One region of the Saccharopolyspora sp. NPDC049357 genome, then DNA from elsewhere that is predicted to be linked to it. Evidence: riboswitches for the same ligand, from Rfam matches in the RefSeq annotation. Region 1 holds a riboswitch; each other region holds the start of a gene.
The links. Region 1 has a riboswitch for thiamine pyrophosphate ahead of thiD (bifunctional hydroxymethylpyrimidine kinase/phosphomethylpyrimidine kinase). Riboswitches for the same ligand answer to the same signal wherever they lie in the genome.

Region 2: it holds a riboswitch for thiamine pyrophosphate, as region 1 does, so the genes downstream of both, thiO (glycine oxidase ThiO) here and thiD (bifunctional hydroxymethylpyrimidine kinase/phosphomethylpyrimidine kinase) in region 1, are expected to answer to the same signal.
Region 3: it holds a riboswitch for thiamine pyrophosphate, as region 1 does, so the genes downstream of both, AB0J91_RS04585 (cytosine permease) here and thiD (bifunctional hydroxymethylpyrimidine kinase/phosphomethylpyrimidine kinase) in region 1, are expected to answer to the same signal.
Region 4: it holds a riboswitch for thiamine pyrophosphate, as region 1 does, so the genes downstream of both, thiC (phosphomethylpyrimidine synthase ThiC) here and thiD (bifunctional hydroxymethylpyrimidine kinase/phosphomethylpyrimidine kinase) in region 1, are expected to answer to the same signal.

Annotation. Positions count from the first base shown of each region.
Region 1 is NZ_JBFAQJ010000063.1:13,659-20,993, reverse strand. Features, by position in the region: gene AB0J91_RS31475 (AMP-binding protein) at 1-1,526, opposite strand, end outside; gene AB0J91_RS31470 (hypothetical protein) at 1,741-1,938, opposite strand; gene AB0J91_RS31465 (hypothetical protein) at 2,178-2,918, opposite strand; gene AB0J91_RS31460 (lipoyl domain-containing protein) at 3,092-3,328, shown strand; TPP riboswitch at 3,370-3,462, shown strand; gene thiD (bifunctional hydroxymethylpyrimidine kinase/phosphomethylpyrimidine kinase) at 3,450-4,247, shown strand; gene tenA (thiaminase II) at 4,369-5,079, shown strand; gene AB0J91_RS31445 (hypothetical protein) at 5,304-5,573, shown strand; gene AB0J91_RS31440 (polysaccharide pyruvyl transferase family protein) at 5,564-6,682, opposite strand; gene AB0J91_RS31435 (hypothetical protein) at 6,783-7,172, opposite strand; gene AB0J91_RS31430 (hypothetical protein) at 7,188-7,335, opposite strand, start outside.
Region 2 is NZ_JBFAQJ010000009.1:129,240-136,574, reverse strand. Features, by position in the region: gene AB0J91_RS10545 (FUSC family protein) at 1-28, shown strand, start outside; gene AB0J91_RS10540 (thiazole synthase) at 229-993, opposite strand; gene thiS (sulfur carrier protein ThiS) at 996-1,196, opposite strand; gene thiO (glycine oxidase ThiO) at 1,193-2,311, opposite strand; TPP riboswitch at 2,303-2,410, opposite strand; gene thiE (thiamine phosphate synthase) at 2,712-3,383, shown strand; gene AB0J91_RS10520 (S1 family peptidase) at 3,461-4,585, opposite strand; gene AB0J91_RS10515 (hypothetical protein) at 4,752-5,525, opposite strand; gene AB0J91_RS10510 (GntR family transcriptional regulator) at 5,747-6,502, opposite strand; gene AB0J91_RS10505 (SIS domain-containing protein) at 6,773-7,335, shown strand, end outside.
Region 3 is NZ_JBFAQJ010000004.1:666-8,000, reverse strand. Features, by position in the region: gene larC (nickel pincer cofactor biosynthesis protein LarC) at 1-527, opposite strand, end outside; gene larB (nickel pincer cofactor biosynthesis protein LarB) at 524-1,186, opposite strand; gene larE (ATP-dependent sacrificial sulfur transferase LarE) at 1,183-2,001, opposite strand; gene AB0J91_RS04590 (helicase HerA-like domain-containing protein) at 2,243-3,760, shown strand; TPP riboswitch at 3,797-3,910, shown strand; gene AB0J91_RS04585 (cytosine permease) at 3,901-5,229, shown strand; gene AB0J91_RS04580 (family 2 encapsulin nanocompartment cargo protein polyprenyl transferase) at 5,333-6,376, opposite strand; gene AB0J91_RS04575 (family 2B encapsulin nanocompartment shell protein) at 6,393-7,335, opposite strand, start outside.
Region 4 is NZ_JBFAQJ010000009.1:138,035-145,369, forward strand. Features, by position in the region: gene AB0J91_RS10545 (FUSC family protein) at 1-462, opposite strand, end outside; gene thiD (bifunctional hydroxymethylpyrimidine kinase/phosphomethylpyrimidine kinase) at 634-1,467, opposite strand; gene thiC (phosphomethylpyrimidine synthase ThiC) at 1,653-3,290, opposite strand; TPP riboswitch at 3,284-3,405, opposite strand; gene AB0J91_RS10560 (peptide deformylase) at 3,475-4,047, opposite strand; gene AB0J91_RS10565 (DUF3263 domain-containing protein) at 4,341-4,649, shown strand; gene AB0J91_RS10570 (LytR C-terminal domain-containing protein) at 4,649-5,293, shown strand; gene AB0J91_RS10575 (AAA family ATPase) at 5,509-7,335, opposite strand, start outside.

The sequences.
Region 1 (7,335 bases):
CTGCGGACGTGGTCGCGCACCTGGTCGGCGTCCATGGAGCCCTTCTCGCGCGGGACGACGAACGCGGCCAGGCGCTGGCCGAAGTCGGCGTCGTCGACGCCGATGACGGCGGCTTCGGAGACCTCCGCGATTCCGGCGATGGCGTCCTCGGCTTCCTTGGGGTAGATGTTCTCGCCACCGGAGATGATCATGTCGTCCTCGCGGCCCGCGATGAACAACCGCCCGGAGTGGTCGAACCGTCCCAGGTCACCGGTGGACATGAGCCCTTCGTGGCGTTCGCGGCTCTTGCCGTTGGTGTAGCCGTCGAACAGCATGTCGTTGCCGGCGAAGATGCGGCCGGTCTCGCCGCGGCGGACGGGTTCGCCCTTGTCGTCGAGGATGCGCACGGTGGTGCCGCGCGGTGGCCGCCCGGCCGAGGACGGTGCGGCGCGCAGGTCGGCGGGCGTGGCGATGCTCACCCAGGAGACCTCGGTGGACCCGTAGAGGTTGTAGAGGACCGGGCCGAAGGCGCGCTGGAACGTGGTGGCCAGGTCACCGGGCAGCGCGGAGCCGCTGGCGGCGACGACGCGCAGCGACGAGGTGTCGAAGCGCTCGCGCTCCTCGGCGGGCAGGTCGAGCATCCGCTGGAGCATGACCGGAACGCCGAACATGCCGCCGACGCGGTGCCGCTGGATGGTGCGCAGCGTGTCGATCGCGTCGAACTTGCGGCGCAGCACCAAGGTGGCGCCGAGGACGGCGGAGAGCTGGAATCCGGCGATCCCCCAGGTGTGGAACAGGGGAGCGCTGAGCAGCACGCGTTCGCCCGCTCGCAGCGGGATGCGGGAGAACACCGCGCCGGCCGGGTTCAGGCTCGGCGGGTCGGGGCGGCGGGCGCCCTTGGGCGTGCCGGTGGTGCCGGAGGTGAGCACGATCAGCCGCGAGTGCCGCTTGGGCCGGGGCACCTGCTTGCCGGTGCCGGTGGCGATGAGGTGGTCGAGGGTGTTGTGCTCGGTGGGGCCGTCGGCCCAGCCGAGGACGACGTCGAGGTCGCCGGGCAGGTCCTGCAGGTGCCCGGTGAACTCCTCGTCGAGGACGAGCACGCTGACGTCCTGCTCGGCGAGCACGTCCGCGAGCTGGCGGGTGCTGAGCCCGACGTTGAGCAGCACCACGTCGACGCCGAGCTTGGCCGCGGCGACGATGACCTCGACGGGTCCGTGGTGGTTGCGGGTCAGCACGCCGATGCGGGTCTTGCCGGGCACGCGGTCGCGCAGCGCGGCGGCCAGGCGCGTGGTGCGGGTGGCGAGTTCGGCGTAGCTGAGCGCGCCGCGCTCGTCGATCACGGCGGGGCGATCGGGGTGGCGGGCGGCGCCGACGGCGAAGCCGAGCGGCAGGGTGATGCCCCACCGCCGGTAGGCGAGCGCGATGCGCACCAGCTTGTCCGGCCTCATGGGCCGCACGACGCCTTGTTTCACCAGCACGAACAAGGTGTGCAGTGCCGGTGCGGCGTGGTTGGTCAGAAAGCTGGGCAGTCGCCGCAGAACGCTCACTCGGTCACCCCTCGTCCGTGAAACCTACTCGGGAGTAGATTGTGCCGTGAGTAATCCTCCCGGCCAAGTCCTCCGTGTCGAGTATCCCGGTTCCGCGATCGCGCGAGAGCGGAACGGCTCCCGTCCTCGCCGCTCCTCGCCAGCCGCGATGGGCGAAGTTAGACGGCGCGGCGGGGAAGGGGGAGCCTCTCCCGCCGCGCCGACCCCCAGGGTCCTAGTCGACGTCGGCGGCGGTGACCACCGCGTCGCGCAGGGCCGCGCGCAAGCGGCCGACCTCCAGCGGTGAGAGCACCGCCGTCTCCCCAGGCGGCGCGACGATGACGACCCGGCCGTGGTTGACGAACACCGACATGTCTCGTCGCCGTCCGGCGACGTCGCGGCAACTGACGTGCCACTCCTGGTTGGACCCCACAGTCCCAGCCTCCCTGTGCCGATCCGCTTGGTGCGGTGAAGCCGCGCAGCGCGCGCTCCTGGTGGAGGGACGCACCGATCCGAGGGGCGTGACGGCGTTTCGCCGAAACAACGGGAAAGTGTGCGCGGTCACGGCCGGGTTCGCGGGCCCGAACGCAACTCAGGGGCGACCCCCCCAACCGGGAATCGCCCCTGAGCGAACGCTGTTAGCCGACGACACTCGTCCGGCCCAAGAAACCGTCAGACCGGGCGTACCTTCAGCCCGGCGGGCTCGGCGGAGAGCACGACCGCGCCTTCGAAGTCGGCGATCGGGAGCTCGTCGCGCACCAGGCGGTGCGGCGCGTCGGACGCCTCGATTCGGATCTTGCCGGTGTTGATCGACCGCTCGTCCTGCTCCTGGCCGCCGAACTGGACGCTGAGCTGGTCGCCGGTCACGGTGGCGGTCAGCCAGCCGCCGTCGATGACCTGCTCGGTGTCGTCGAAGGAGACGGTGAGCCGGCCCTCGGCGGGCTTGTCGCCGCGCACCGCGACGTGCGAGAGCGCGACGTCGCGCTTGCCGGACTCCTCGCCGGCCAGGGCGATGACATCCCGGCTGACCTCGTCACCCGGCTCGGTGCCGGGCTTGGGGGTCAGCACCGGTGCGCGCAGCTGCGCGGCGAGCCGGTAGGGCTGCCACGAACCGGCGCCGATCAGGTTGACCACGGCGCTGACCGCCACGTCGGCCAGCAACCGGTCGCTGCCCGGGGCGGGCGTGACCTCGATCGCGGGCACGTCGCGTCGGGCCAGCAGATCGCGCAGTGCCTTGGCGCGCTGACGGCTGTTGCGGTCAAAACCGCGGGTGATCGCCACCGTCCCCGATCCGGCGGCCGCGACGGCGGCCTCGGTCAGGTCCGCTAGCGGCGCCCAGATCTGCGCGGGGTCCTGTTCAGAACGCTGCCGGCGCGAGCGGGCGAAGCCTGGGGCATCGGTCGTGGTTTCCATCGCCCTCCACTTTAGTCGGCTGCGGAGGATGACCTTGCCTTCCGGTGGGGGCTTTCACGGTGTGAAATCGATCGCGGTCGCACTGCTCCATCGGGGTGGCTTTTCCCTCCGCTGGGCTCATCCGCTGCGGCATTCGTCGCATTCTTGCGGCTCTTGGAAGCCGGGGGGTTGGGATGACCGATCTTCACCTGCCGGGTGAGCGCACGGGCCCGGCCCGCTGGCGGCTGGTGCGCTGGCTGGCCTCCGACGGGAGCGGGGTGCGGGCGGGGCAGCCGCTGGCCGAGCTGCGTCCCGCGGAGACCGACGGCGCCGCGATCCGGGTGTCGGCGCTGGCAACGGGAACCCTGTGGCACCAGGTGAAGCGGGGCGAAGTGCTCCACGTGGGCCAGGTGATCGGGTTGATCGAGTGAACCGCGCGGGCCGGGGGCTTGCCCTGGGTTGTTAGGTTGGTGGCAGTGACGCGGGGTGCCCTGCCAGGGCTGAGAACAGACCCGTTGAACCTGACCTAGCTCGTACTAGCGGAGGGACGTCATGGCTCCCAATGTGCTGACCATCGCCGGGACCGACCCCAGCGGTGGCGCCGGTATCCAGGCAGATCTCAAGGCGTTCTCGGCCAACGGCGCCTACGGCATGTCGGTGATCACCGCGCTGGTCGCGCAGACCACCACCGGGGTGAGCCGGGTGCAGGAGGTCCCGCCGGGCTTCATCACCGACCAGCTGGTGACGCTGCTCGACGACGTCCGGGTGGACGCCGTCAAGATCGGCATGCTCGCCAACGCCGAAGTCATCCGCGCGGTCACGGCCGTGCTGGAGCGCTACTCGCCTCGGTTCGTGGTGCTCGATCCGGTCATGGTCGCCAAGAGCGGTGACCGGCTCCTCGCGCCGGAGGCCGTCGGTGCGCTGCGCGACGAGCTGCTGCCGAGGGTGGACCTGATCACGCCGAACCTGCCGGAGGCGGCCGACCTGCTCGGCGAAGCCGAGATCGGCGGTCCCGACGAGATGCCCGCGCAGGCCGAGCGGCTGGCCGCGCTCGGCGCCAAGCAGGTGCTGCTCAAGGGCGGGCACCTCAGCGGCGAGTCGAGCGTCGACCTGCTCTACGGCGACGGGCTGGCGGAGTTCCTCAGCAGCGAGCGGGTGGCCACCACCAACGATCACGGCACCGGGTGCACGCTCTCGGCGGCGATCGCGGCGCTGCGCCCGCAGCGCCCGGACTGGCTGGAGGCCGTCCGCGAGGCCAAGCAGTACCTCACCGAGGCCCTGCGCGCCTCTGAGCGCCTCGACGTCGGCCGCGGCCACGGTCCGGTGCACCACTTCCACCACTGGTGGTGAGCGGGGCCGTCCTGGTGGGAACTGTCCGGGCAGAACGGACTTCGATCATCGACGGTTCGGACCAGAACCGCCCGCCGCTTCGCCACCGCACCCGAGATTCCGACTTCTGCGAGGGGTTCTCATGAGCACGTTGCCCGCTCCGCCCGCCGGAGGGTTCTGCGCCCAGGCGTGGGAGCGCACCGCCGGATTGCAGCAGGCGATCGTGGACCACCCGTTCAACAAGGCGCTGGCGGACGGCAGCCTGGAACGGGACGTCTTCGCCTTCTACATCGTTCAGGACGCGCGATACCTGGTCGGCTTCGCGCAGGCGCTGTCGGCCGCGGCGACCAGGGCCGATGACGCCGCCGACGCGGCGTTCCTCGCCGGGGCCGCGCAGGGCGCGCTGGTGGAGGAGCGGCGGCTGCACGCCGGTTACGTCGCCGAGTTCGGCCTGACCGACGAGGAGATCTCCGGTGTGGACACCTCGCCGTCGTGCCTGGCCTACACGTCCTACCTGCGCTCCTGCGCGCTGACCGAGTCGTACCCGGTGCTGCTGGCCGCGATCCTGCCGTGCTTCTGGGTGTACCAGTACGTCGGCAGCAAGATCCTCGACGCCACCGGCGACATCGAGGGTCACCCCTACAAGGCGTGGATCACCACCTACGCCGACGACGAGTTCGCCGAGGCCGTGCTGGCCGCCCGGGAGCTCGTCGACAAGGTCGCGGAGCGCTCGGACGACGCGACGCGCGAGCAGATGTTCGCCGCGTTCACCCGGGCGACCGAGTACGAGTGGGTGTTCTGGAACGGCGCGTGGGTCAAGGAAACCTGGCCCACCGCGAAATTCCTTGCGTGACAAGGGTTTCGCGTTTCGAGAACACCGATGACGGCTCGCCGGTAGTGGCGGGCCGTCATCCGTTTCGGGTTGCACCACAGCGTGATTCATCATGTGATGCGTGACACAATCTTGCGGTGTTAACGAAGTGGCTCGCACAACGACATGCTGGGCGAGCCCCCTGTCCTAGCAGGGCGTTTGTGAGTGGCGGAATCTTCCGCGGGCGTGGATGGAGTTCTGGGGCAATGTCTTCACTTCTGATCGTTTTTCTCGGGATGTCGATCCCGATCCTGGCCGCCGCGCCGTTCTACATCGCCGACCGTCGCGGGGACGGTCGCGAGACCCCCGAGTCCGCGCAGCTGCTTCCCGGCATCGAGGCGCCCCAGATCTGGCCGCAGTCGGCGGTCGAGCCCGAGGTCCCGGAGTGCGAGATCCCCGAGTCGCGCACCCCGGAGGAGACCAACGCGCTCGCCGACACCGTGCGCATCGAGCAGGACCGGGTCCCTCAGCCGTAGATCGCCTTCGCCAGCGCCGCCTTGCGCTGCTGCAACTCGCGCAGCGCGGCGGAGCTGAAGCCGCCGGCGCTGGGGCTCGACGGAATCCGCAGGCCCTCGCTCAGCTCCCAGCCGGAACCGCGGTCGATCAACGACCGGTGCTTGTTGGTGTAGTACCCCGAGTTGATCGACACCGCGACCCCGCTCGCGCCCGCGGCGGCGGCCATGAGGTGCAGGTGGAACCGCGTCGACAGCCACCGCTGGCCGGGCTTGGCGGGCAGTCCGTCGCGCATGATCTCGTCGAACGCGTGGAACCGGGCGCCCGGCAGATCGTGCTCGACCAGCGAGAACACCTCGCGGTCGGCGCGCGGGATGCCCTCCACGAAGGCCACCTGCTCCGGCTCGACCCGCCACTCGCGCAGCGTGTCCAGCAGGAACCCGGCCAGCGCGGGCACCGACTCGTCGAGCAGGTCCGACTGCATGCACACCACGACGTCGCGGAGATCGTCGTCGTCGGTGCGGAAGAGCCCGGGTTCGACGCCGAAGAACATGTCGTCACCGGTGACCGACGGTTCGATCAGCAGCGATGCCGACGGCTCGTCGCGGACGTCGACGACCTCGAACTGCTCGGCGAGGCTGCGCAGCAGCGGCTCGGCGGCCTCGGCGATCGGCGACAGGCCCTGCCCGGTCATCACCGCCCGGCCGCCGGAGCGGTGCGCGGCGGCCGCGGTGGCCGCGAGCAGGCCGATGTGGCGCGGCCAGATGCCGTTGATGAAGCCGCCGCCGATCACGTGGAACAGGTCCATCTGCGAGGCGAGGTCGATGCCGGAGACCCAGCGCGGCGCCAGGCCGGGGTTGTGGATCGCGTGCTGCACGAAGGCCGCGACCGACCACGGCTCGTCGTCGGGCGCCTCCCAGCACAAGCGCCAGAAGGTGTCGGTGAACTTGACGTTCGGGTGCAGGTGGGAGAGCAGCACGGCGCTGGGCCCCGGGTTGGGGGAGTCCAGCCAGACCTCGCTTTGGGGAGCCACCTTCGCCAGGTGCTTGAGCCAGGCCGCGGCGATCAGCTCGTCGCCGTAGTTGGGGTGGCCTGTCGTGGCGACGAGGTAGATCCGGGGCGGGTTCTTCACCGGGGAGACTCCAGCCGTAGGTTGCCAGGTTCGCCTTCGAACCTAGCAACCGGCAAAATGCCCGTACCAATGTCGCACCGCACGGGCCGGACGGCCGGGGTCAGCCGGCGTTGGTGATCTCCGCGCGGATGCGCTCCAGGCGCCGCTTGGTGCGGTTGAACCTGGCCCGGTAGCGGGCGTCGAAGATGTCGGTCGGCAGCTCCGGCATCTCCATCGGTTCCGGTTCGCGAGGCCTCGGTGCGGTCGCCTCGATCTTCACCGGCTGCGTGGCCTCGCCGTCACCTTCGCGGTCGGTCTTCTCGTCCGAGCCGCTCGCCTCCGGTGCGGTGGCGGAGTCCTCCGGGGCTGAAGTCGCCCTCAGCGCGTGCTTGCCGTGCGGAGCGGTCGGCTTCGATTCGGTCGCCTTGCGCTGCGCCCGGTGGAGCAGCGGCCAGAACACCAGGGTGGCCACCGCGAGGCCGCAGACGAACATCAGCACCAGCATTTCCACGAGTCGCCTCCCTGATCAGTTCTGCCGCGCACTGGGAGCCTGCGGCGCTCCGTTGTTGGTGTGCTGCTGCTCGATGGGAATCGTGTAGGTCTGCACGTCGTCGCGCTGCTCGGGCAGCGTGACCTCCTGCAACCGGCTCTCTTCCGGCTCGACCGGGCCGTCG
Region 2 (7,335 bases), on a different contig from region 1:
CCGCCCCGAACGCCTCCACATCCGCTGAGGCCGGGTCTTTCGAATTTCGCGCGAAGTTCGAACGCCGAAGTTCCGACTCGAATTTCGCGCGAAATTCGAATACGACCCCAGGCTTCGGGCTTTGACCTGGGAAGACACGCCCGGGCGCGGGGGTCCGTTCGAAATTCGCGCGAAGTTCGAAGGCTGCGCCCGGGCTCGGGAGTGCTGTCAGGGTGGGTGTTGGGGGTGTCAGCCCATGGGGGTGCCGGGGCTTGAGGCTTGGGCCCAGAAGCGTTGGGGGATCCTTCCGGCTTGCGAGGCCAGGCGGCCCGCTTCGACGGCGCTGCGCATCGCCGTGGCCATGCGCTCGGGGTCCTGGGCACGGGTGACGGCGGTGGCCAGGAGGACCGCCGAGCAGCCGAGCTCCATCGCCAGGGCCGCGTCGGAGGCCGTGCCGATGCCCGCGTCGAGGACGATCGGGACGGTGGCGCGGGAGACGATCATCTCGATGTTGTGCGGGTTGCGGATGCCCAGTCCGGTGCCGATCGGCGAGCCCAGCGGCATGACCGCCGCGCAGCCGACCTCCTCCAGCTTCAGCGCCAGGACCGGGTCGTCGTTGGTGTAGGCGAGGACGACGAAACCCTGGTCCACCAGCTGCTCCGCCGCGTCCATGAGCTCGATCGGGTCGGGCAGGAGGGTGTCCTCGTCGGCCACCACCTCCAGCTTGACCCAGTTGGTGCCCAGGGCTTCGCGGGCGAGCTGCGCGGTGAGCACCGCTTCGGCCGCGGTGCGGCAGCCCGCCGTGTTGGGCAGCGCCTCGATGCCGAGCTTGCGCAGCAGGTCGAGGACACCGGTGCCGCCACCTGCGTCGGCGCGGCGCATCGCGACGGTCGTCAGCTCGGTTCCGGAGGCGATCAGCGCGCGCTCCAGCACGGCGAGGTTGTTCGCCCCGCCGGTCCCGGTGATCAGGCGCGAACCGAACTCGCGGCCGGCGATCAGCAATGGGTCGTCCACGGTCACCCTCCTTGCACTGCGGTGAGGACTTCGATGGTGGCGTCGGCGTGCAGCGCCGTGGCGGGCCACGACGCGCGCGGCACCACCGCGCCGTCCAGCGCCACGGCCACGCCTCGTTCCGGCACGCCGAAGTCGTCCAGCACTGACGCGAGGGTGGCGCCCGCGGCGACCTCCCGCGCGTCGCCGTTGATCACGACGTTCACTGCTGTCCTCCCAAACGGCTCGGATCGGTGGCCTTGATCAGCGGTTCCGGCTCTTCGCCGCGCAGCAGCGCCAGCACGGCGTCGACGGTGACCGGCGTGAGCAGGAACCCGCCTCGGTGGTGCCCGGTGGCGGCGAGCACTCCCGGCTCCAGCCAGCCGATCACCGGCAGGTTGTCGGTGGTGCTCGGGCGCAGCCCGGCGGTGGCCTCGACCAGCGCGTACTCGGCGATGCCCGGCATCACGGTCTCGGCGTCGGCGAGCAGGTCGCGGACGCCCCCGACGGTGACCTCGGTGTCGAAGCCGACCTCGTGCTGGGTGGCGCCGAGCACCACTCCCCCGTCGTCGCGCGGCACCAGGTAGCAGGGCCTGCCGCGCACCGGGCCGCGCACGGTGCGGGTCGGCGGTGGCAGCGCGGTGGCGCGTCGCCGCAGCCGCAGGATCTCGCCCTTGACCGGGCGGATCCGGTCGGCGAGCGCCGGGTGCAGCGAACCCGAGTGCGCGCCTGCGGAGATCACCGCGACATCGCACTCCACAGTGGACTCGGCGAGCTCGACCGCGCCCTGCCGGACCACCTCGGCGCGTTCGGCGATGAACTCCACGCCCGCCGCCTCCGCCGCCGCCCGCAGCGCGGTCAGCGCGAGCCGGTTGTCCACCGCGAGATCACCGGGCACTTCCAGGCCACCGCGCACCGCGGGACCCAACGATGGCTCTCGCCTGCGCAGTTCGCGGCCCGTCAGCCGAGTGACGCTGCGGCCCAGTCCGGCCAGGTATCCGGCGACGTTGTCGAGCTCTTCGCGGTCGGCGCCGTCGACGCCGAACATCAGCGTTCCCTCGGTGCGCAGCCCGGACGGCAGACCGGCCGCGCGGCTCAGCTCGTCGGCGAAGTCCGGCCAGCGGTTCAGCGACGTCGAGCCCAGTTCGAGGAGTTCTTCCTCGCCGGGCCACGCCTCGGCGAGAGGTGCGAGCATCCCGCCCGCGACGTACGAGGCACCCGAGGCGGGGGCCGGATCGACCAGGCTCACCCGGTTGCCGACCGCGGCAGCGCGCCAGGCCACCGACAGGCCGACGACTCCGCCGCCCACCACGACGACATGATCGGTTCGTTTCTCAGACAACTCCACGCTCCCTGCGCCGGCATGACCCGGATCAGGTTCGACGGTCGGAGCCCTGCGCTCCCTCTCAGCCCGGTCCGCCGGGCTCCCGTGCTCACCGCCATCCACAGTACCCGCCCGCAGATCGCAACGTCAGCGCCTGGTACGGGACAAACGCACAGGAGCTGCCTAGGAAGGCGGCGGAGCCACTGTTTCAGGTGTGGGGCTCAGCTCGCACCGCCGCGGGTTCTGAGCGGCTTCGTGGCGAGTACGCCGCGACGCCGATGTCCACCCCCTGGGTAAGCGGAATACATCAGGAGCGGCGCACGGAGACCACGGAGCCGCTGCGCTTTCCCCTTCGGGGGTTTCCGCCACCCGCACCGCCAAGCAAAAGGACCGCGAGACAGGCCTTAGGGTGGGGGACATGCCTGGATTGGACGGCTTCGGGATTCGCGCGCGCCTCGCCGAGGCGAAGTTGTACCTGTGCACCGACGCTCGCAGCGAGCGAGGTGACCTCGCGGAGTTCGTTGACGCCGCGCTCGCCGGTGGTGTCGACATCATCCAGCTGCGCGACAAGGGCCCGGGCGGCGCTCCGCTGGAGGCCCGTCACGAGCTCGCCGCGCTGGAGGTGCTGGCCGAGGCCTGCGTGCGGCACGGCGCTCTGCTGGCGGTCAACGACCGCGCGGACGTCGCGATAGCGGCGGAGGCCGACGTGCTGCACCTGGGCCAGGACGACCTGCCGGTGGACATCGCCCGTCGCGTGGTCGGCGACCAGGTGGTGATCGGCCGCTCCACGCACGACATCGCCCAGGCCGACTCGGCGGCGACCGAGCCGGGCGTGGACTACTTCTGCACCGGACCGGTGTGGACGACCCCGACCAAGCCCGGCCGTCCCGCCGCGGGCATCGACCTGGTCCGGCACACCGCCGAGCACCGGGGGCACGGCCGTCCGTGGTTCGCCATCGGCGGCATCGGCCCGGAGAACCTCGACGAGGCCATCGAGGCGGGTGCCGAGCGCATCGTGGTGGTCCGCGCGATCACCGCCGCCGACGATCCCGAAGCCGCCGCCCGCGACCTCCGGGCACGGCTCGCCTGACCTGACGACGAACGACCCCCGGGAATCCCGGGGGTCGTCGTGCGTGACGTGGTGTCAGCGGGAGCCGCTGTCACCGATCACTGGGTCAGAAGGGAGACGCCGTAGGCCGACAGGGCCTCGTTGACCGGCTGGAAGTAGGTCGTGCCACCGCTGGTGCAGTCGCCCGAGCCACCCGAGGTCATGCCCTGGGCCTGGTCGCCCGAGATGAACGAGCCACCGGAGTCGCCCGGCTCGGCGCAGACGTCGGTGCGGGTCAGGCCCTCGACGGTGCCCTGCTCGTACTGCACGGACTGGTTCTTGGCCTCCAGCGTGCCGCAGTGCCAGCCGGTGGTGGAACCGGAGCGGCAGATCGACGCGCCCTCCGAGGCCTCCGTGGAACCGGCCACGGCAACCGTGCCGCCGTTGTAGTCGTTCACCGCGGCCTGCGGGCTGTCGTCGGTGCCGACGGAGATGAAGGAGTGGTCATCACCGGGGAAGGACGAGCCCTCGAAGGTGCCGCTGGGCTCGGTGGTGGTGTCGCCGGTGCCGCCGCAGTGGCCGGCGGAGACGAACCCGCCCTCCACGGCGAAACCGACGGAGCAGCGAGCGCCGCTGCCGATGTAGTAGGCGTTGCCGCCCACCACGTCCATCAGCGTCCGGGGCTGCTCCTGCGACTCGACGACCTTCACCGCCTCGGCGGGCACGCCCGCGGCCTGCGCGAACTGCGCGGCCTCGGCCGCGGCACCCGGCTTGGCGGTGACGACGACGGCGTTCTGCTTGTTGCTCGCGTACCAGCCGGTGACGCTCTTCGGCGCCTGGGCCTTGCCCGCGTTGAGACCGTCGACGACCCCGTTGAGCTGCTTCGTGCTGAACGCGACCTGGCGGACCTCGGCACCGGCGGCGCGGACCTGCTCGGAGCGGGCCGCGTCGGTCACGCCGACGACGAGCTTGCCGGTGGCGGAGTCGAAGTAGGCGCCGCCGAAGGAGTCGGCCAACGCGTCGCGCAGGGTGCTCTCGGTGCGCTGAGCGGCGGATTCGAGCTGAAGCCGACCGAGGGCCTGCTGCTCGGTGAGGCCGAGGTCTCGCTGCATCGCCTGGAGCAGCGTGCCCGCCACCGGGACGGCGGTGGGTGCGGTGGCGGTGGCCGGCATGGTCAGCGCGGCGACCGTGCCCGCGGTGACCAGAACGGTCCCGGCAATGCGAGCCGCGAGTCTACGTTTCATCTCGTGTCTCCCTTGTGATGACCTGATCTCTCAAGGCCCCGTCGCCGGTCCAGTATCAGATTTTCTCAGGGGAATCACATCCAGCTTTTAGCGCAATGTGCGCAAAACAACTCCGATTGCTCCTTGATCAGCACCGGAATCAGGATCATTTCACCGTTTTTCGCAGTTATCGGAGCGGCAGTCCTGGAGCGATCGACTCGGAGGTCGGTTCGGTGGTCGAGGATTGCGTTGTGGGCGAACCGGTTTCGCTCGGCTGCTGCGTCGGCGGCTCGCTCGGGGCGGGTTGCTGCGAGCTGGTCGGCGGAGCGGATGGTTCCGGCGACGGCGTCTCGCTGGTCGGCGCCGGTTCGCTGGTCGTGGGCGCGACGGGCGCGGTCTTGACCGGAGCTCGCGGCGCGGGCTGGAACACCTTCCCGAGCGTCGTGCCGTCACCACCCGACAGCGGGCGGCCGGTGAGCCCCTCGAAGCCGGTCACCAGCAGCATGCTCACCGCGAACACCGCCGCGCAGGTCGCGCCGACCAGGGTCCAGCGCCCCCACCTGCGGCGCGGCACCGGCGGGGAGAGCACGGTTCGGGTGCCGGAGCTCTCGGCGGAGGACTCCTCGACGGCTTCGCCACCCGGCCACTGCAGGCCCGTGACCTGGATCTTCCGGGTCGCTTCCTCGGTGCCCGAGACCTGGATCTTCCGGGTCGCTTCCTCGGTGCCCGTGACCTGGGCGGACTGGGTTCGGCGCTGCCGCAGCACCGAGGCGCGCGCGGCGGCGACCACCGCCTTCTCCCTGGTCTTCTCGATCGACCGCTGGTAGAGCGCGCCGCCGATCGTGATGATCACGCTGGTCAGGCCCGCGCCCACGACGGTTCCCGCGACCCCGAGCCGCGAGCCCAGGAAGGCCGCCGTCACCGACGCCAGCGCCGCACCGCCGACCTGCGCCGGTGACACCTGCGTCTTCTTCTCGCTCTGCTTCTCCGGCTGATCTTCAGCCGAATCCGCTCCGCCCCTCGCCATTTCCCTCACACACGCAATTGGAGTCGCACATCTGCATCACCAACGCGCGTGCGGGGCCGGATTTCTCCGCCTCGGCGGCTTTCGTGAGGACTCCCACGACGTGTAACGAAAAGCGGTGTCACTGCGCGAAAACGCGATTGCGCACAGTTATGGAATCAGGCCGGAGGGTTGAGTCGCGCGACGAACTTGTACCGGTCACCGCGGTAGATGGAGCGGACCCATTCGACCGGGCGCCCCTCGGTGTCGAACGAGTGCCGGGACAGCAGCAGCATCGGCAGGCCGACGTCGGAGCCGAGCAGTTCGGCCTCCTCCGGGCTGGCCAGGGCGGTCTCGATGGTCTCCTCGGCGTGCCCGAGCTCGACCTCGAAGGTCTCCCGCAGCACCTGGTAGAGCGACCCGCCCGATTCCAGCTTCGCGGTCAGGCCGCGGAAGCGGGCCAGCGGCAGGTGCGTGGTCTCGATCGCCATCGGTTCGGCGTCGGCCAGCCGCAGCCTGCGCAGCCGCAGCACGGCGGAACCGGCCTTGGTGCCCAGCAGGACGGCGAGCTCCTCGTCGGCGGCCTCCTCGACGACCTCCAGCAGCCGGGAGGTCGGCTGCCTGCCCTGGGCCCGCATGTCCTCGGTGTAGGAGGACAGCTGGAGCCGCTGGGCGACCTTGGGCTTGGCGGCGAAGGTGCCCTTGCCCTGCACGCGGAGCAGCCGGCCTTCGACGGTCAGCTCGGCCAGCGCCTGGCGGACGGTGGTGCGCGAGACGTCGAACTCGGAGGCCAGCGAGCGCTCGGTCGGAATCGGTGAACCGGGCGGCATCGACCGGAGCAGGTCGAGCAGGTGCTGCTTGAGCCCCCAGTACTTCGGTTCCCGTGGTGCGCGGCCCTGCGAATCCGCCCCGCCGGACACGGTCGTGTCGAGCATCGTTCCTCCTACCCGCCGCAGCCTGACCTCCGAGCATGCCCGACTGCGCGGCCCCGCGAAACGCGTCTCCGGCAGATCGTCCGCACTGATCAATTCAGACTTTGGTGTGCGTGCACACTAACGCCGATTCCTGTTGACAATGAGTGTCGCTCACCACAATCCGTGACGCTCCAGCGGCCGTGCTGAAGCCGACCATCGGACGAACGATGCTGCTCTCCGGTTCCGGACCGGGTAGAATTGGTCTGGACCTTATGGAAGGGATGGGCCGAGATGTCCGCCACCCCCGGCACCCACATGAAGCACGAGATCGGCCAGCAACCCGCGATCTTCGCGGACCTGCTGGCCGGGCAGGCGCAGTTCGCCGAGGTCGCGGCGGTCGTCGCCGAACGCCGCCCGCGCTTCGCGCTGCTCGCGGCGCGCGGCTCCAGCGACCACGCCGCGCTCTACGCGAAGTACCTGATCGAGGTGCTCCTGCAACTGCCCGTCGGCCTGACCTCGCCCTCGACCACCACGCTCTACGGCGCGCGACCCGACCTCACCGACGTGCTGCTGCTGACCGTCAGCCAGAGCGGCGGTTCACCCGACCTGGTCGCGGTCACCGAGTCCGGCCGGGCCAGCGGTGCGCTCACCGTGGCGGTCACCAACACCACCGACTCCCCGCTGGCCTCGGCGGCCGAGCTGTCGCTGAACATCCGCGCCGGCGCGGAGCAGGCGGTCGCCGCCACCAAGACCTACAGCGCCACGCTGCTCGCGCTGTACCTGCTCATCGATGCCATTCGCGGCGGAGACGCCGCCCTGGCCCGAACCCTCCCGGACCTCGCGGCCACCACCCT
Region 3 (7,335 bases), on a different contig from region 1:
GCCGCGCCTTCCAGCAGGCGCAACGTCGCCGGAGCGGGTGCGGGGAGCACCCCGTGCGCGCAGCGGACCGTGCCCGATCCCAGCGCGATCGGAGCGGAATGCACTGCGGTGACCGACAGTTCGTGCAACGCCGCCGCCACCCCGACGGTGTCCACGATGGTGTCCAGACCGCCGACCTCGTGCAGGTGCACCTCCGCCGGATCGCGGTCGTGCAGCCGGCCCTCCACCCGCGCGATCGCTTCGAGGGCGGAGACCGCCATCCGCGCCACGGGTTCCGGCCGCGCGCGGGAGGCGAGCTCGATCAGGTCCGCCGCGTGCCGCTCGGGCACGTCGTCGTCGGCGGAAACGACCGCCTTGGTCGCCGCGATCCCGTCCAGCTGGACCCGCTCGGAGTCCAGGGACCACCCCCGCAGGCCGGTGGACTCGATCGCCGCCCGCACCTCCTCCAGCGGGGCGCCGAGTCCGAGCAGCGCGCCCAGCAGCATGTCGCCGGAGAGCCCGGTCGCGGGGTTGAGCCAGAGGATCATCGCCGGGCCACCGCGGCCAGCCGGTGCGCGGCCATCGCGGCGGAGAAGCCCGAGTCGATGTTGACCACCGTCAACCCGGCCGCGCACGAGGTGAGCATCGCCAGCAGCGCCGTCACGCCCTCCAGCGCGGCGCCGTACCCGGTCGAGGTCGGCACCGCGATCACCGGGCACGACACCAGCCCGCCGACGGCGCTGGCCAGGGCGCCCTCCATGCCCGCCACCACGACCACCGCGTCGGCCTGCTCGAGGTCCTCGCTCGCGGCGAGCAGCCGGTGGATGCCGGCCACACCGATGTCGCGGACCACGTGGGTGCGCAGGCCGATCGCGGAGGCCACCGCGTCCGCCTCCGCCGCGACCGGCCAGTCCGACGTGCCCGCCGTGGCCACGCACAACCGGAAATCCCGCTGTTCCGCCGGTCGCCACACCAGCAGCCGCGCCGTCTCGTCGTAGTCGCCGCCGGGCACCCGCACCGCTGCCGCGACCTCGGGCTCCACCCTGGTGACCAGGACCGGGCCCGTGCTGCGCGCCAGCAGCTCGGTCACGATGCCGGTGATCTCCTCCGGCCGCTTGCCGGGCCCGTAGACCACCTCCGGAAGCCCCTGGCGGGATTCCCGGTCGGTGTCGACCCTGGCGTAACCGAGATCGCTGAAGCCGGTCATGATGCCGTCCTGGTGGGCAGCAGCGGAAGCAGCACGTTCATCCGGCCGCTGGAGAAACCGGCCATGTCCAGCGCGCAGAACTCGAAGCCCGCCTCCCGGCCCGCGGCGTCGAGCTCGGCGTGGTGCGCTGCGGCGCGGTCGATGTCCTCGGCGGGCACCTCCAGGCGCGCCACCGTGCCCTGACCGTGCGCGCGGACCCGGCACACCGGGAACCCCAGGGCGTGCACGGCTTCCTCCGCCCGCTCGATGCGGGCCAGCACCTCCGGGGTGACCGGATCGCCGTAGGCGACGCGGGAGGCGAGGCACGCTGCCGCCGGTTTGTCCGCAGTGGACAGACCCAGCTCGGCGCTGGCCTCGCGGACGTCGGCCTTGGTGAGGCCGGCGTCGACCATCGGCGCGATCGCGCCGCGCTGCGCCGCCGCGCGCTGACCCGGCCGATGATCTCCCAGATCGTCCACATTGGTGCCCAGCGCGATGCTCGCGCCCATCGTCGCCGCCAGCGGCTCCACCGCGTCGAACAGCGCGGACTTGCAGTGGTAGCAGCGGTTCCCGTCGTTGGCGGCGTACTCGGGCCGGTCGGCCTCGTCGGTGCAGACCTCGACGTGGGCGAGGCCGTTCTCGCGGGCGAAGCGCTTGGCCCGCCTGCGCTCCTCGGCGGCCAGGCTCGGGGACACGGCGGTGACCGCGAGCATCCGCGCTCCCAGCTCCTGGTGCGCCACCACGGCCAGCAGCGCCGAGTCCACGCCGCCGGAGAACGCCACGACCAGGGAATCCTCGGTTCTGACGCGCGCCCGCAGGCGGTCCAATCCGGTCACGACGCACTCCTCACGCACGCTCGATCACAGCCATGTGGTCCGACCAGACTCTAACTCCAACGAGCGATCCATCCCATGCCGTCGAAGGAGATCTTTCCGGTGGTCAACGAGCCTTTTGGCGGCTCGTTCGGGGTGCTAGTGCGGACGCGCCCGCTTGTCCCTCGACCGAGTGGCACTCCCCAGCTCGGCGGCGGGATCGACCTACCTTCCGAGGGGAACGTGCCGACGGGAGGAGACTGCGGTGACCGACAACGACGCCGCCCAGCAGATCGCGGACGGATACACCTCCGGCGGAGCCGCCGTCGACCTCGGGGCGGTGGTCATCGACAACGAGGCGGACGCCGCGGCGCAGGTGCGCATCCCGCTGGCCACGCTCAACCGGCACGGCCTGGTCGCAGGAGCGACCGGCACCGGCAAGACCAAAACGCTGCAGCTGCTCGCCGAACAGCTTTCCGACGCCGGGGTGCCCGTCGTGCTCGCCGACATCAAGGGCGACCTGTCCGGACTCGCCCAGCCCGGCGAGGGCGGCGAGAAGCTCACCGCGCGCGCCCAGGACGTCGGCGACGACTGGCAGGCCGCGACCTACCCGGTGCAGTTCCTCTCGCTGGGCACCGGAGGCCGCGGGGTGCCGATCCGGGCGTCGATCACCAGCTTCGGGCCGGTGCTGCTGGCCAAGGTGCTCGGGCTCAACGCCACCCAGGAGTCCACCCTCGGGCTGATCTTCCACTGGGCCGATCAGCGCGGACTCGCGCTGCTGGACACCAAGGACCTGCGGTCGGTCATCCAGTACCTGACCAGCGACGAGGGCAAGCAAGATCTCAAGGGCATCGGCGGTGTCTCGGCGGCCAGCGCCGGGGTGATCCTGCGGTCCCTGTCGAACCTGGAGGCCCAGGGCGGGGACGAGTTCTTCGGCGAACCCGAGCTGGAAGTGGCCGACCTGCTCCGGCAGTCCGAGGGCAAGGGCGTGGTCAACCTGCTCGAGCTCGACGACGTGCAGACCAACCCGGTGCTGTTCTCCACGTTCCTGATGTGGTTGCTGGCCGAGCTCTTCGAGGAGATGCCCGAAGCCGGTGACCTGGACCGGCCGAAGCTGGTGTTCTTCTTCGACGAAGCGCACCTGCTGTTCAACGACGCCTCCAAGGCGTTCCTCGACCGCATCGAGCAGACCGTGAAGCTCATCCGCTCCAAGGGAGTCGGCGTCTTCTTCTGCACCCAGCTGCCCACCGACCTGCCCAACGCGGTGCTGTCGCAGCTGGGCGCCCGCGTCCAGCACGCGATCCGCGCGTTCACCCCCGAGGACCAGAAGGCGCTGTCCAAGACCGTCAAGACCTACCCGACCACCGAGCACTACCGGCTCGACGAGGCGCTGACCAGCCTCGGCATCGGGGAGGCGATCGTGACCGTGCTGTCGGAGACCGGAGCTCCGACGCCGGTGGCCTGGACGCGGCTGCGCCCACCGCGCTCGCTGATGGGCACCATCGGCGAGGACGCGGTCCGCACCTCCGCCCGGTCCTCCGACCTGCACGCCAAGTACTCCGAGACGATCGATCGCGAGTCCGCCTACGAGAAGCTCGCCCAGAAGGTCGCCGAGCCGGCTGCCCCGGAAGGGCAGGTCCCGCAGCAGAAGGGTGCGCGCGAGGAAGCGGGGATGTTCCAGAAGGCGATGGAGAACCCCGCCGTGCGCTCGTTCTTCCGCTCCGCCGCCAGCGCCGTCGGCCGCGAGGTCACCCGCGGGCTGTTCGGCAACAGGAGGCGCTGACCGACCCGCTTCACTCGATCAGGTAAGGTCTGCCCGACTTATCCACGCGGGAGCTCGGGCGGATCGGGCTGAGAGGGTGGCACGCATCGCGCCACCGACCGCAGAACCTGTCCGGATAATGCCGGCGTAGGGAGCTGTCGATGGCGCTTGACGTCGAACGGTCCGAAGTTCCGAACACCCTGGACGAACCGGCCCCCAGAACGCTGGGCGTGCTCGACCAAGGAGCCTTCTGGGGAAACCTCGGCGTGAGCCTGCTGGGCTTCAGCGGTGCGCTCGCGGTGCTCGCGCCCGCCGGGGTGCCGCAGCTGTCCTTCGCGGCCGCGGTGACGGCCACCGTCGTCGGGACCGTGCTGGGCAGCCTGATGGTCGGCATCGCGGCCATCCCCGGTGCCCGCACGGGCGCACCGGCGATGATGCTGCTGCGCGGCCTGTTCGGCACCCGGCTGTCCTACGTGCCGACCGTGCTCAACATCCTCCAGCTGGTCGGCTGGGGGACCTTCGAACTGCTGGTGATCGCCCAGGGAACCGAGGCGCTGTTCGGCGGCGGACCGCAGTGGCTGTACGTGCTCATCGCCGGGGCCCTCACCACCGCGCTGACCTTGCGCCCCCTGGGCGCGCTGCGGTTGCTGCGCCGCTACGTGAGCATCGCGGTGCTCATCGCGATGGTCTACTTCTTCGTGCAGCTCCTGCGCCAGCCGTTGCCGCCGATGAACGACGGGTCCTGGGAGGGGTTCTGGCCGGGCGCCGACGCGGCGCTGGCCGTCGCGGTGTCGTGGCTTCCGGTCGCCTCGGACTACTCGCGGCACTCGCGGTCGGCGAGCGGCGCGTTCACCGCGGCGACCGTCGGCTACTCGGTCACCCAGATCGCCTGCTACCTGCTGGGTCTGCTCGGTCTGGCGCTGGTCGGGTTCGACGGGGACAAGGCGTTCGACCCGCTGCTGGCGGCGCCGCTGGGCGTGCTGTTCTTCGCGGTGCTGGTGCTGCGCGAGGTCGACCAGTCCTTCGCCGACACCTATTCGACCGCGGTGTCCATCCAGAACCTGCGTCCCAGCACGGATCGGCGGCTGCTGAGCCTGATCGTCGGTGTGATCAGCACCCTGGCCGCGCTGACGATGGACATCGAGCAGTTCTCCAACTTCCTGCTGCTGATCGGATCGGTGTTCGTGCCGATGTTCGGCGTGCTGGCGGTGGACTACTTCTACAACGCCCGCAACCGCGAGTGGGACGTCTCGGCGCAGGCCCCCTCCCGCTGGGGGATGCTGATCGCCTGGCTGCTGGGCTTCGCGACCTTCCAGCTGATCAACCCCGGCGAACTGGGTTGGTGGACCGAGTTGTGGACCGGCGCCCGCGAGGCCATCGGCTTCACCGTTCCCACCTGGATGAGCGCGGCCCTGACCTCGTTCGTCATCTCCGCGTTGGCCGCGGGCATCATCGGCCTGCTCGCCCGCAGCCGCCGGAAGGCCTCCTAAACCGGGTGGTTCGCCTCGCGGCGAACCACCCGGTGACCGGGGACGGCTCCAGCCAGGAGGGGCGGCGGTGGTGGCTGGAGCCGTCGTTTCCGGGCGCCGGGATTCAGTGGTCCCGGCGCGTCACCAGGTGGGCCAGTGCGGTGAGCGCTTCCGCCGCGTCCTCCTCCGGCTCCGCTCTGCGGAGATCGGTCAAGGCCGCGGCGAGCAGTTCATCGGCCTGGGCCTGGCTCCACGCCCGCCCGCCGGCGAGCGTGACGAGCTCGGCGGCCTGGGCGAGCTCGCCGCTGACCAGCGGCTGCTCCCGGTAGTAGAGGGACGCCAGCCGCTGGCCCGCGCTGGAGCCCGAGGTCAGCGCGGAGACCACCGGCAACGTCTTCTTGCGGGTGCGCAGATCGGAGAACACGGGTTTGCCGGTCATCGCCGGATCGCCCCAGATCCCCAGCAGATCGTCGATGTGCTGGAACGCCAGTCCCAGCCGCTCGCCGAAGCTGCGCATCCTGGTGATCTGCTCCGGTGAGCCGCCGCCGTGCAGCGCGCCGAGCGCGCACGCGCACCCCAGCAGGGCACCCGTCTTGTCGCGGGCCATCCGCTGGCACGCGGCGACGTCCACGTCGGCGCGCGTCTCGAACTCCAGGTCCGAGTTCTGCCCGTCGGTGAGAGCGAGCGTCGCGCTGCTGAGCATCCGCACCGCGCTCGCCGCCTCCGGGTGCTGCGACGAGGCGAGCACATCGGCCGCCAGGGTGAGCAACGCGTCCCCGGCCAGGATCGCGGTGGCGTTGCCGAACACCGTCCACGCCGTCGGTCGATGTCGGCGCGTGACGTCGCCGTCCATCACGTCGTCGTGCAGCAACGAGAAGTTGTGCACCAATTCCACGGCCACCGCGGCGGGCACCGCGTCGGCCGGATCGCCACCGACGGCCGAGGCGCTGAGCAGCACCAAGGTCGGCCGCATCGCCTTGCCGCGGTCGGCGCGCACGGGGTTTCCGCGCTCGTCGAGCCACCCCAGGTGGTAGCCGGCGACCTGGCGCATCCGGTCCGAAAGCCGGTCCACCGCCGCTCGCAGCGCCGGCTCGACCATGGTTCGGCTGCTGGTCAGCGCCTCGAAGGCCTGACCGGCGCGGTTCTCGTCCTGCTCCAACGTCGTCATCGCGGGTTCCCTTCGCTCAGCGGGTTACTTCGACGTTCTCCAGGACGCCGAGCGCGTCCGGGACCAGCACCGCGGCGGAGAAGTAGGCGCTGACCAGGTAGGAGAGGACCGCCTGTTCGTTGATGCCCATGAAGCGCACCGAGAGCCCGGGCTCGTGCTCGCCGGAGATCCCGGTCTGGCGCAGCCCGACGACGCCGCTGTCGTCCTCGCCCGTGCGCATGCACAGGATCGAGGTGGTGCCCTTGCCGCTGATCGGGATCTTGTCGGTGGGCAGGATCGGCACGCCGCGCCAGGCCTGGACCGCGTGCCCCTGCACCTCGGTGGTCTGCGGGTACACGCCGCGCTTGTTGCACTCCCGGCCGAACGCGGCGATGGTGCGCGGATGCGCCAGGAAGAACCGCGACTTCCTGCGTCGTGAGAGCAGTTCGTCGAGGTCCTCCGGGGTGGGTGGCCCGGTGCGGGTGTGCAGCCGCTGCTGCAGGTCGGCGTTGTGCAGCAGGCCGAAGTCGCGGTTGTTGAGCAGTTCGTGCTCCTGGCGCTCGCGCAGCGCCTCGACGGTGAGCCGGAGCTGCTGCTCGGTCTGGTTCATCGGCTGGTTGTAGAGATCGGCGACGCGGCTGTGCACGCGCAGCACGGTCTGGGCAACGCTGAGCTCGTACTCGCGCGGTGCGAGCTCGTAGTCGACGAACGTTCCGGGCAACGCGGTTTCGCCGGAATGTCCGGAGGCCAGCGCGATGTCGATCTCACCGCGCTTGTTGGTCGGAGGTGCCGGCGAGGCGTACTCGGCGGCCACGTGCGCGCGCAGCTCGTCGAACTGCCTGGTGACCTCGTGCAGCGCCACGCGGTCGAGGGTGAGCACGATGCAGGGCGTGACCGCGCGGTAGGTGCTGTCCCACGTGGACTGCGCGGTCGCCAGCACCTGGGAGCCGAAGAACCTGCCGCCTGCCAGCGTGTCGGTG
Region 4 (7,335 bases), on a different contig from region 1:
CACCCGCAGCAGCAGCGCGAACAGCCCGCCCGCGATGGTCGAGGCCAGCAGGATCAGGAACGGCTGGTCGTTGCCGATCCCGGTCGTGGTGGTCACCAGGGCCGCGGCGGCGAAGATCTGCCCGCCGATGCGGTAGTGCTCACCCAGCGCGGGCAGCATCCCGGTGCCGAACACGACCACCGCGACGGCGAGCCCGGCCAGCACCGGCACCTTGGTCAGCATCGGCCCGACGGCCATCATCAGCACCAGCGCCGGCGTCAGCCACATGAACCTGCGCAGATCGGAGCGCAGCGCCTGACCGCTGGTGGCGGTCAGCGCCAGCACGGTGGTCAGCGCTCCCAGCAGCACCGGGGTCTGCAGCTCGAAGAACCAGCCCGCGAACGTTCCGGCGATCACGGCGAGCACCACCAGCAGCACGTATTGGCGCTGCCGAGGATCCGGCGCACCCGCCTCGGTGGCCATCCATCCCCGTGCCCTTGTCAACACCGCTCTAGCCACGCTCTCGCAAACCCCTGTCGTCCCTCGCCGCGCCCTCCAGGTTCCGCGCCTGGAATTACGCCCCTCTCCGACCTATGTCGACGAGTAGCACCTATCGGGTTACAGGATGCCGACGAGAATCACTCAAATGATTGGTCAGTACGAGCGAGGGCTGATCCGCCAGAAGGTGGAGACCGGTCCCACGCCGGAGCCGAGGGGGTAGGCGTCGGCGACGCTGCGGGTGACGAACCGCTTGCCGCCGCGCACCGCGTCCGGCATCGAGGCGCCCTTGGCCAGCGCGGCGGTGATCGCCGAGGCGAACACGTCGCCGGCGCCGTGGGTGTGCTCGGTGGCGTAGCGCGGGCCGGGCAGCTCGATGGACTCCGTGCCGTCGAAGAGCAGATCGACGCACTCGGGGTCGTCGGGCAGGTGCCCGCTCTTGATCAGCACCCACTCCGATCCGAAGGCGTGGATCGCCTTGGCCGCGTCCAGCAGGTCCTCGCGGGTGCGCGCGTCGATGCCGGTGAGCAGCCGCACCTCGTCGAGGTTCGGGGTGACCAGCGTGGCCCGGGGGAACGCCCGGTGGCGCAGCGCGTCGAGCGCGTCCGGCCGCAGCAGCGGTTCGCCGCTGCGCGACGCGGCCACCGGATCCACCACGAACGGCGTCCGGCCGCCGCGGCCGATCCCGTGCCGGTCGCAGGCGTCCAGGACGGCGTCGATGGTGGCGGCAGAGGCGAGCACCCCGGTCTTGGCCGCGCCGACGCCGATGTCGGAGGCCACCGCGTCGATCTGCGCGGCCACGGTCTCCGGCGGGATCTCCACCAGGCCGGTCACGCCGACGGTGTTCTGCACGGTCACCGCCGTCACGGCGGTCATGCCGTGCACCCCGCAGGCGAAGAAGGTCCGCAGGTCGGCGTGCATGCCCGCACTTCCGCCGGAGTCCGATCCGGCGATGGTCAGCGCGGTGGGCGGAGCGGTCTCGTCGTGCATTCCCAGAATGCTACGTGCCGCGTGATCGCCTCCGATCGCGCAGCCGCTGACTCCTCGGTGGTTTCCGGATAGGCTCGTGACCAGGCAGATCGCAAGAACTCCCCGCACCGTTCGGCCTGAGCATCGCCACCGACGACTTCTGAGTGGCCGGGGCGGCTCGGCTGGAGCCGCCCCAGCCCTCGCGATCAGTCGTTGGCTGCGAGCGGCAGGTAGACCTCGCCGCCGGTGCGGGTGAACTCCTCGGACTTCTCCGCCATGCCGGCCTCGATGGCTTCGACGCTGGTCAGGCCGTGCTCCTCGGCGTACTTGCGGACGTCCTGGGTGATCTTCATCGAGCAGAACTTCGGGCCGCACATGGAGCAGAAGTGGGCCGTCTTCGCCGGTTCCGCGGGCAGCGTCTCGTCGTGGAAGGCGCGTGCGGTGTCCGGGTCCAGCGACAGGTTGAACTGGTCGGTCCAGCGGAATTCGAAGCGGGCGGTGGACAGCGCGTCGTCCCGCTCCTGGGCGCGGGGGTGCCCCTTCGCCAGGTCGGCGGCGTGCGCGGCGATCTTGTAGGTGATCACGCCGGTCTTGACGTCGTCCCGGTTCGGCAGGCCGAGGTGCTCCTTGGGGGTGACGTAGCAGAGCATCGCGGTGCCGGCCTGGGCGATCATCGCCGCGCCGATGCCGGAGGTGATGTGGTCGTAGGCCGGTGCGATGTCGGTGGTCAGCGGGCCGAGCGTGTAGAACGGCGCCTCACCGCACAGCTCCTCCTCCAGTCGCACGTTCTCCGCGATCTTGTGCATCGGCACGTGGCCGGGTCCCTCGATCATCACCTGCACGTCGTGCTCGCGGGCGATGTGGGTGAGCTCGCCGAGGGTCTCCAGCTCGGCGAACTGGGCGCGGTCGTTGGCGTCGGCGATCGAGCCCGGCCGCAGGCCGTCGCCCAGCGAGAACGTCACGTCGTAGGCGCGCAGGATCTCGCACAGCTCGCTGTAGTGGGTGTAGAGGAAGCTCTCCCGGTGGTGCGCCAGGCACCAGGCCGCCATGATCGACCCGCCGCGCGAGACGATCCCGGTCACGCGCTGGGCGGTCAGCGGGACGTAGCGCAGCAGCACGCCCGCGTGCACGGTCATGTAGTCCACGCCCTGCTCGCACTGCTCGATCACGGTGTCCCGGTAGATCTCCCAGGTCAGCGAGGCGGGATCGCCGTCGACCTTCTCCAGCGCCTGGTAGATCGGCACGGTGCCGATCGGCACGGGGGAGTTGCGCAGGATGCGCTCGCGGGTCTCGTGGATGCGCTTGCCGGTGGACAGGTCCATCACGGTGTCGCCGCCCCAGCGGGTCGCCCACACCATCTTCTCCACCTCCTCCTCGACCGAGGAGGTGACCGCGGAGTTGCCGATGTTGGCGTTGACCTTGACCAGGAAGTTCTTGCCGATGATCATCGGCTCGCTCTCCGGGTGGCACCGGTTCGCCGGGATCACCGCGCGACCCGAGGCGACCTCGTCGCGCACGAACTCCGGCGAAACCCCTTCGCGGTGCGCGATGTACTCCATCTCGCGGGTGATCGCGCCCGCCTTCGCCCAGCCCAGCTGGGTGTTGTGCTCCCGTCCGTCGCGCCATCCCGCTCGCGTTCGAGGCAGTCCACTGTGGACGTCCACAGTGGCGTTCTCGTCGGTGTACGGCCCTGACGTGTCGTAGACGTCGAGGTGCTCACCGTTGGTCAGCTCGATGCGGCGGAACGGCACTCGCAGCCCGGATTCGGTGCTGCTGAAGACCTTTCGGGATCCCTCGATGGGTCCCGTGGTGATTCCGGATGCGTTCGGATACACGTCGGCCATTGCCGTCCACTCCCTACGCCGGCATTACCCGGTCAGGTTCGTGCGGTCGGCGACCCCGGACTTCTCCAGTCGCCCTCTCAGCCCGCTCTTGGTGCGAGCTCCCGCGGATTGACTTGTTCGTGGCCGAGGCTACGGGGGTGCGGCCGCCGATGGCAACAGGTTCATCCGTCCGGCCGCGTTCGGCTCACTCGGCGAACGGGTCGCCCACCTCGGCCGGGTCCCAGCTCAGGCCGGGGACGCCCCACTCGTTGCGCTTGATCATCTTCTTGGCCGCGCGGGCGTGCCTGCCGGTGAGCCGGTCCAGGTAGACGTAGCCGTCGAGGTGATCGGTCTCGTGCTGCAGGCAGCGCGCGAAGAAGCCGGTCCCCTCGACCTCCACCGGCTTTCCGTCCACATCGGACCCGGTGGCCTTCGCCCAGTCCGCCCGGCCCGTCGGGTACGACTCGCCGGGGACCGACAGGCAGCCCTCCCAGTCGTCGTCCGGATCGGGCATGGTCTCCGGGACCTCCGAGGTCGTCAGCTCGGGGTTGATCACCACACCGCGGTGCTGCACGCCCTCGTCGTCCGGGCAGTCGTAGACGAACAACCGCAGGTCGACGCCGATCTGATTGGCCGCGAGGCCCACCCCGTTCGCGGCGGCCATCGTCTCGAACATGTCTTCGACGAGAGTGCGCAGCTCCTCGTCGAAGCGCTCCACCCGGCGAGTCGGGTTGTGCAGCACCGGGTCGCCGTAGACGCGGATGGGGTGAACAGCCATGCGCGGACCCTATCGGTTCCCCCAGGTGGCCTGACCGGGTGCGCTCTTGCGCGTGAAACAGGGGTGTGATCGGCTCACCGTCCGGATCACGGCATGGTTCAATTGGTCACCGGGAATGACAGCCGTGTGATTCTCCGCGACCGAATCGCGAGGCGAGGAGCCGGATGGACGCCGCCCAGATGCTGACCGCGCAGGAGATCGCCCGTCAGTGCGAACAACTCGCGCGCATGCACGGGCGTCAGCACGCGCCGGAGCGTCGGCGGCTGACCCTCGCCGAGCCGATCACGCAGCCCATCGAGCGGATCGTCGAACCGCCGGCGGACGAGCCCGAACCGGGCCCCGCGGATCGGGACCTGACCGACCGGGAGCTGGGGATCCTCGCCTTCGAAGCGCAGTGGTGGAAGCGCTCGGGCAAGAAGGACATCGCGATCCGGGAACTGTTCGACATGTCCGCGTCGCGGTACTACCAGCTGCTCAACACGCTGCTGGATTCCCCCGCCGCGTTCAACGCGGACCCTATGCTGATCAAGAGACTGCGCAAGGCACGGGCGGCACGACAGCGCGCGAGGGCCGCTCAACGACTGGGAATCGAGTTGCACTGATGAGTGTTGGGGAACCGTCCGGCGGGCCCGGCGGGGCCAAGCTGATCGGCCTGGGTCTGATCGGAGTCGGCGTGCTCGCGGCCGTGTTCGGGACCGTGACCCTGATGTCCGGCGAGTCCTCGGACACCGCCCAGCCGCTGCCGCAGGAGCCCACCTCGCAGGTGCAGCCGCCGCCGGAACCCGCGCCGGCCCCGGTCGTCCCGCCCGTGCAGCCGCCGTCCGCCCAGCCTCCGGTGGTCCAGCCCCCGACGGCCCAGCCGCCGGTCACCGAGCAGCCGGGTTCGGGCAACGCCCAGACCCCGGGTTCGGGGCAGGACGTCCCGGCCGGTTCCGGCAAGGGCAGCGAGCAGATCATCGTGCGGGTCTACAACAACTCGACGATCTCCGGGCTGGCGCACCGCGCCGCCGAGGACCTGCGCAAGGCCGGGTACGACGTGCCCGAGGTCGGCAACTACGCCAAGGGCAAGATCCCGACCACCACGGTCTTCTTCCGCCCCGGCACCGGCGAGGAGCGCCAGGCCGAGGAGCTCGCCGCCCGCATCGGCGCCCGAGCCGAGGCCCGCTTCGACGGGATACAGGACGCCACGCCGGGCCTGATCGCCATCATCACCAACGACTACAAGGGCCCGTCCGTCGGGAAGTGATCCCCGAACCCCGCACGGAGTTCAAGCCCTCACCGCACGCACCCGCACGTCTGTGACACCGCGACCTGGGCTTTTCGAATTTCGCGCGAAATTCGAACGCGGAGGTTCCGACTCGAATTTCGCGCGAAATTCGAAGAGCCCCCCGCGCTCGGGCGTGTACGTCCTGGTCAGAGGGCTGAAGGTTGACTTCGCGTGAGATCGGGACGGTCCGCGGGTCAGCGGTGGTTCTCGGCGTAGGCGGCGAGGGTCTCGAGCTGGGCCGGGTCCAGGGACGGGCGGACCGCCTCCCGGGCCGTGGCGAGGTGGGTGGCCGTGACCTCGGCCGCGGAGAGGGATTCCCGCATCGCCGTGAGCGCGGCTTCGCGGACCAGTGCCGTGCAGTCGGCCGCCGAGTAGCCGTCGAGGGTTCCGGCCAGCTCCGCGAGGTCGACGTCATCGGACAGCGGGGTGTTCTTCACCGCCGCGGTGAGGATGGCCTGGCGGGCTTCGGCGTCCGGCGGCGGGACGTAGACGAGCCGTTCGAGGCGGCCGGGACGCAGCAGGGCCGGGTCGATGAGCTCCGGGCGGTTCGTGGCGGCCAGCACGACGACGTCGCGCATCGGTTCCACGCCGTCGAGCTCGGTGAGCAGGGACGCGACCACCCGGTCCGACACACCGGAGTCCGAGGACTGGCCTCGTCGCGGTGCCAGCGCGTCCACCTCGTCGAGGAAGACCAGCGCGGGCGAGGCGCCCCTGGCCCGCAGGAAGAGCTCGCGGACGGCGCGCTCGGACTCGCCGACCCACTTGTCCATCAGCTCCGCGCCCTTCACGGTGAGCACGTTGAGCCTGCCGCTGCCCGCCAGCGCCCGCACGAGGTAGGTCTTGCCGCATCCGGGCGGGCCGTAGAGCAGCACGCCGCGCGGCGGCTCGACTCCCAGGCGGGTGAACGAGTCCGGGTACTGCAGCGGCCACAGCACCGTCTCGGTGAGGGCCTGCTTGACCTCGGTCATGTCGCCGACGTCGTCGAGGGTGAGCCCGCCGGTCTGCAGGTTGTCCGATGTGGACATCGAGATCGGCCGCACCGAGGTCAGGGCGTCCAGCAGGTCCTGGCGGCGGATTCGCGGGTCGGCGGGGTCGTCGCGGTGCCGCAGCGCGGCGCCCAGCGCGGCTTCCCTGCACAGCGCCAGCAGGTCGGCGGCGACGAAACCCGGTGTGCGTTCGGCGATCTCGGCGAACCGGATGTCCTCGTCGAGCGGGGCGCCGCGCAGCAGCACGCCGAGCAGGTCGGCGCGGGTGGTGTCGTCGGGCAGTCCGATGGTGAGCTCGCGGTCGACCGCGCCCGGTTCGCGCAGCCGCGGATCGACCGACTGCGGGTTCGAGCTGGTGACGATCACGGCCAGCTCGTCGCGGCCGATGGCGTCGCGGATCGACTCCAGGGCGATGGTGGCCAGCGGCGGCGGGTCGGACTCGGGGAGCAGCGCTTCGACGTCGGTGAGCAGCAGGACTCCGTCGCCGGAGGCGGCGGTGGCGCGGTCGATGGCCTCCCGCAGCCGGTTGGCGGCGGTGCGCGCCTCCAGGGCCGCGATGGTCGGGGCGGCGACCTCGACGAGCTCCGCGCCGATCTCGGCGCACACCGCGCGCACCAGCGTGGCCTTGCCGACTCCGGGCGGGCCGCTGATCAGCGCGCCCAGCCGGGGTTCGGCGCCGAGCCTGCGCAGCAGCTCGGGCTGGTCGAAGGCCAGCCGGAGCCATTCGGTCAGGCGGTGGGCCGTGTCGCGCGAGCCCACCAGGTCGGTCACCGGCACGGGGGCGTGCTGCTCGTCGACGGGCTCGGGAGCGGTCGGCTGCGAGGGGGATTCGGTTGCGGCGGAGCGGTTTTCGGACGTCGCGCCGTCCTGCCACTCGACCACTGTGGACGATTGGACTGCCACGGCGCCGACGGGCTCGGTCGCCGCGACGGTGATCAGCTCGTTGGTCCAGGTCAGGCCGATGGCGGCGGACATCTGGCGCCGCACCTCGCCTGCGCGGGACGAGGAGGAGGGCGAGAGGTCCTGCGGCAGCAG